One region of the Xenorhabdus littoralis genome, then DNA from elsewhere that is predicted to be linked to it. Evidence: predicted binding sites of a transcription regulator. Region 1 holds the regulator's gene; the other holds the start of a gene.
What was found. Region 1 encodes Fur, which represses iron uptake genes when iron is present. Its sites were predicted from a motif close to ATAATAATGAGAACNACTATCAA; they were not measured.

Region 1 (3,218 bases):
ACGTTGTCATGATCTGAGTGAAACACGATGCCTGTTGCCACAATTAGGATCTGGCCCGGATAATAACAATATGGGCAGTGGTTATTTTAGCCGTCAGGATTATATTGATATTCTGAATTACGCCAAATACCGCCAGATAGAAGTGATCCCAGAAATTGATATTCCTGCCCATGCTCGTGCCGCAGTTGTATCGATGGAAGCGCGTTATAAAAAACTGATGTCGCAGGGAAAAGAGCAGGAAGCCAATGAGTATCGCCTGCTTGATCCGACAGATACCTCAAATACAACATCTGTGCAGTTTTATGATCACCGCAGCTACCTTAATCCATGTCTGGACTCCTCCAAGCGATTCATTGATAAAGTGATTGGTGAAATAGTTTCCATGCATAAAGAAGCCGGGCTGCCGTTGAATACATGGCATTTTGGCGGAGATGAAGCAAAAAATATCCGCTTAGGCGCTGGGTATCAGGACAAAGATGGGCCAGTAGTACCGAATAAGGGAATTATCAATCAAAAAATCGAAGACAAACCGTGGTCTAAATCTCAGGTTTGTCAGAAGATGATAGCGCAAGGCGTGATTAAAGATGTTGATGAACTCGCCAGCTACTTTGCTATTGAGGTCAGTAAAATTGTCAACGCTCACGGAATTGACACAATGCAGGCATGGCAGGATGGTCTGAAACATGCCAAGTCAGCGGAAGACTTTGCCACTAAACATGTTGCGGTGAATTTCTGGGATACCCTTTATTGGGGAGGTTATGAATCTGTAAATGACTGGGCTAACAAAGGGTATCAGGTAGTCATCTCCAGTCCTGATTATGTCTACGTTGATATGCCGTATGAAGTCGATCCGAAAGAGCGTGGCTACTATTGGGCAACTCGGTTTAATGATGAAGAAAAAATTTTCAGTTTTGCCCCGAACAACATACCACAAAATGCTGAAACCTCAGTAGATCGCGATGGCAACCGCTTCAATACCCACAGCAATAAGCGTTGGCCGGGGGCTTATGGAATATCAGGGCAATTATGGAGTGAAACCGTGCGCACGGATGAGCAGATGGAATATATGATCTATCCACGTTTACTGCCTCTGGCAGAACGTGCATGGCGTCAGGCGGGCTGGGAGCTGAACTATCAGCAGGGCAGGGAGTATAAAGGCGGAATAACGCATTATGTTGATATGGATGCACTTAAGCGAGATTGGGAACGTTTTGCCAATCTGATCGGGCAGTACGAGCTGGCTAAACTGGATAAATCCCATATTTCATATCGTTTACCCGTACCGGGTGGCAAAATTGTTGCCGGAACATTTGAGGCCAATATTGCTTTGCCGGGAGTCGTTATCCAGTATTCATTGGATGGGGGGAAAACATGGCAGGTTTACGATGATCGGCAGCGTCCGCATGTCAGTGGAAATGTGAAAATTCGTTCTGTCAGTAGTGATGGTAAGCGCTTTAGCCGGATAGATGAAGTGAAACTTCAATAGTGAAACTTCAATAGTGAAACTTCAATAGTGAAATTTTAATAGTGAAATTTTAATATAGTACATCCAATGGATTTCAAGCTACAGCGTAGCCAACAACGCCGTAGCTTGAAAGACAAAGGATAAAAGCAGACTGCCGATTAACTTGAGCTAATCGGCAGTAGCTTATTCAGGCCAAACCAGACAAGAGCAGAAAAAATAGCAGAAAACGATTTCAATTATCCCTTGTCATGCCTGTTTATTACGAATGTTCATCATGAAGTGAATTATTTTCGCGACAATCACCAGAAGTACAATGACCATATAAATAGAGGCTGTGGTTTGAGAGTTTAATCCCATAACGTTCAGCAATATCTTTCTGACGCTCTTCAATTAAGTCATCGCTGAATTCAATGACCTTACCACAGTCGAGACAAATCAGATGGTCATGGTGATGTTGCTGAGTGAGTTCAAAAACCGATTTACCGCCTTCAAAATTATGGCGTGTGACTATGCCGGCATCATCGAACTGGTTCAGTACGCGATAGACAGTGGCGAGGCCAATCTCTTCACCGATATCAATCAGTTTTTTGTAGAGGTCCTCCGCACTGACATGATGGCATTCTGGGTCCTGTAGCACTTCCAGAATCTTCAGGCGCGGAAGTGTTACTTTAAGTCCAGCATTTTTCAATGCTTTATTGTTGTCGGTCATGCGGATTCAGTCCTGTAACTTGAGTTAAGTGAACTTATGATACTTGGGGGTATCGCGATGGAATCATAGTTCTGTTTCACGTTGTTGATTATAGGCATGGATATTCAAAATGAAAATCATGCCAACCCCGGTATCATGACACATTATGCAGTAATAATCCTGCATGAAAGGGAACAAATGCCCTTATGCGTCCAAAATTTCAGACAGACTCATTTCAGTCTTGATCTGTTGTACCCAAGTGTCAACACGTTCATCGGTTAATTCTGGCTGACGATCTTCATCAATAGCCAGACCGATAAAGTGATTATCGTCGGCCATGCCTTTAGAGGCTTCAAAGTGATATCCTTCGGTCGGCCAGTGGCCTACGATGATAGCGCCATGAGGTTCAATAATATCGCGAATGGTGCCCATAGCATCACAAAAGTACTCTGCATAATCTTCCTGATCACCACAACCGAACAGGGCGACTAGTTTCCCTTCAAAGTTGATCTCTTCCAGAGTCGGGAAGAAATCATCCCAATCACATTGAGCTTCGCCGTAATACCAAGTTGGGATGCCAAGTAGCAGAATATCGAAGGCTTCAATGTCTTCTTTGCTACTTTTGGCAATATCGTGGACTTCAACAACATCAGCACCGCCCAATTTTTCTTGGATCATCTTGGCGATGTTCTCTGTGTTGCCTGTATCACTGCCGAAGAATATACCTATTATTGCCATAAAATGGGTTAACCTCTTGTTTTATCTGTGTATTAAAGCCATACACGTCGCGCTGAAATCAGCAGGAAAAATGTCAGTTTTAATAAAATGAAAAGCGTTATTCTGACCAAACATCTATGACAAGTCTGTCAGATTTGTGTGGTGATGCCGCTTCATTGCTGCTATATAAAAGCCGTTAATCGGCAAGGTGATTTTTTTCTGCCAGTTGAGCTAACAGCATCTGTTCAATCAGTTCACTACGACTGATATTGTGCTGTTTTGCCAGAAGATTCAGTGCATAGACGGCATCTTCGTTGAGTTTAAGTTCCACTCGACGCAGTCCCTTGA
Region 2 (3,218 bases), on a different contig from region 1:
CTTTCCTTCGTGTTGACTACTATCTACATATTTACTATTAAGGTATAAATTTTCTTCTGATACCTTTCTCAAACGCAAAAATTGCAGGCACAACAAGAATGGCCATAATCCACCAAACCAATAACCAGCACTCAATAAATGGATAACCTGATTGATTTGAAATAATAGCCCAATATTTCCTTCATGCATGGCTGCATGACCAATGAAAGCATGGCTGGAGAGCAGAATAACTGAACAACTCAACAACAGAACATTTCTGACCTTCGCATGGGAGAGAAACAGCGCTCCAACAGCAAGAACAGCAATCAATAATTGCCATTTCCAGACTTGCCCAAAAGCGGTTTCCAATACAGCGAGCCAGATAGCTGGCACATAGGTATCAGTCCAGCCATCCCCCATCAACCCGGCTTGTACGATAAACCAGACTATGGAGGTCACCAAAGCTAGCACTGTACTGATTGAAACCCCTATCTTTAACCGCTCTCTCATCAGAGTCGAAAAATGGCCAGAAATGAGCATTATCGTGAATAAATTCAGGCCAAACATCAGCATGACAGCCACAAAATGAGAAAAACGGCAGAATATGTATAGAGCCTCTAATGAGATCATTATTTTACAGTAAAGCTGTATGCACCTTTTGTTTTATGACCATCGACAGAAAGCACACTCCAGTCGACACTATATTCTCCCGCAGCAAGTTTGGCTTCAACTGGCAGGATTAATTTAGTTTTTGTTTCAGGATCAAGTTCCAGTTTACCTGTTTTAACAGCGGTTTTTTCTGGGCCAATCAATTTCACCTTACTGAACCCAAGTTCAATACGTTCTGAAAAACTCAAGGTTATAGCCTGTGGAACTGCTTCAACTGTTGTATTTTCTGCGGGAGTCTGGTCTTTCAAATGAGCATGAGCCAAAGCCTGTTGACAGGACATACCGACAAACAGAACCACAAGAGTAGATAATTTGGCCCAGAATGAACGGATGCTGAGAGTGGACATATAGATAACCCTTTAATATGTAGTTGAATTTTTTATACTCAGGCAGGGATTCTATATCAAATAATCTGTTTAATCTGCGCTAACAGACAAGTAATGTCTTGACCTGTGAAGCACTGCGCAAAATTAAGAACAAAAAAGAAAAGAACCGTAATTCTTGCCTCAAAAATAAACGAAAAAGCAGGAACTACGGTAAAAACATTTCAAATCAACTTATTATGACAGCTCATTAAGCATGGGTCGGAGCCATAGACAAACCTTTCAGATCTTTATCCAGCAAGAATAGTGACTTACCACTTTCGCCCACCAGATCCAGTTTATCCAGAATAGATTTGAACAGTTTTTCTTCTTCATGTTGTTCTGCAACATACCACTGTAAGAAGTTAAAAGTAGAATAATCCTGTGTCATCATCGCCACATGAGCAAGCTTGTTGATCTCTTCTGTGATCAATTTTTCATGCTCGTAAGTTTGATGAAACACATCTGAAATAGAGTTAAATTCAACAGGAGGAGCCTGAATTGCGCCCAATACAGGCATTGAGCCGGTATCACCCAAATAATCAAACAGACGCTGCATATGCTGCATTTCTTCCTGTGAATGAGTTTTCAGAAATGCCGCTGCACCTTCATATCCTTTGTCACTACACCATGCACTCATTTGCAGGTATAAATTAGCAGAGTAAAATTCTAAATTTAACTGCTCATTTAATTTTTTGATCATTTCTTGTTTTAACATCGATCTTCCCTCCTAATGAATAATTAAACTGCGCGTATTATGCCAATTAAAAACACATAAAACAAAAATAAAATAAAAATATATAACCATTTGATAATTATCATTTTATTAAAATTTTACAATAAGAATAAATCTCATTAAATATAGGGAAATAAGAATCACTTTTATTTATTTTAATATTTTCTAAAAAAATAACTTTTTAATAAAAATGAGAATAGATATTATTTATGTTTATCAGGCGTTTTTTTGCACTTATTAAATCACTTGCTAAACAAAAAAGAGTCGATTAATTTTCTTCCCTGCCAAATAAAATAGCCTAATGGGATAGATTCTAAGTTTTCGGAGAGATCATTATGGAATATAACTTAGCTAAGTTACCTAAAGACGAGATGGATAAGGTTAATGTCGATTTAGCCGCATCAAGTGTTGCTTTCAAAGAACGGTATAATATGCCTATCATTCCTGACATTGTTGAACAATCACAGCCATCGCATCTGAAGGAATATTTCCAACAGCGTTTACAGTACTACCGCCAGCAATCGAGGTTCCTGTCACGCTTGCCGTATGAGCCTAGAAGCCGTTAAAAATCGTTAACAGATAACCACCACTTAGCGGGTGGTTATCTGTATCCAATAGATTTCAAGTTACAGCGCAGCGACAAAGGAACGAATCCCCAGAAGCATAGCAGGCTATGTGACTGGGGTGGGTGAGCGTAGCCAACAAAGATACGGCTTGAAAGACGACGGATATAAGCTATTTCCCGGCAAATTTATCAGTAGCATTGATTAACTGATGCAAAATGCCCGCTTCATCAAAAGAGTGTCCCGCACCTTCTACAATGTGCAATTCAGCTTCCGGCCATGCCTGTGCCAGATCCCATGCATTCTGCACCTGACACGCCATATCATAACGCCCATGTACAATAACGGCCGGAATATGCCTAATCACATCAATATGATCCAATAACTGCTGGTTTTCATCTATAAAACCGTTATTGATAAAGTAGTGGTTTTCAATACGTGCAAACGCTAAGGCAAATTTATCTTCTGCAAATGAATCTGCATTTGAAGAAGGCAATAACGTTACCGTTTCTCCTTCCCAGAGGCTCCATAAACGCGCAGCTTCCAACTGCACTTGCCGATCATCACTTGTCAATCGTTTGTTATAAGCAGCTATCACATTTTTCCGCTCTTTTTCGGATAGAATGGATAACGTACGTTCCCATTTTTCTGGGAAAAAATGAGAAGCGCCTTGCTGATAATACCAATGCAGCTCTTGTGGACGGAGCAGAAAAATCCCCCTCAATACCAATTCTGATACTCGCTCCGGGTGTTTTTCCGCATAAGCCAAAGATAGAGTTGAGCCCCATGAACCGCCAAAAACCAGCCATTTCTCAACCCCCATCAGATTACGCAGCCGCTCAATATCATCTATCAGATGCCACGTGGTGTTGTTCTCCAGGCTGGCATGGGGTTTAGATCGCCCGCAGC

Region 2: a site for Fur is predicted at 1,931-1,953, ahead of ftnA (non-heme ferritin). Genes of this name have one in related genera too.

What each region holds. Positions count from the first base shown of each region.
Region 1 is NZ_VCDP01000070.1:16,097-19,314, forward strand. It holds gene FE394_RS16220 (beta-N-acetylhexosaminidase) at 1-1,486, shown strand, start outside; gene fur (ferric iron uptake transcriptional regulator) at 1,725-2,174, opposite strand; gene fldA (flavodoxin FldA) at 2,358-2,891, opposite strand; gene ybfE (LexA regulated protein) at 3,067-3,218, opposite strand, start outside.
Region 2 is NZ_VCDP01000049.1:9,038-12,255, forward strand. It holds gene FE394_RS12625 (CopD family protein) at 1-609, opposite strand, end outside; gene copC (copper homeostasis periplasmic binding protein CopC) at 609-995, opposite strand; gene ftnA (non-heme ferritin) at 1,222-1,728, opposite strand; gene FE394_RS12640 (DNA polymerase III subunit theta) at 2,082-2,312, shown strand; gene pip (prolyl aminopeptidase) at 2,482-3,218, opposite strand, start outside.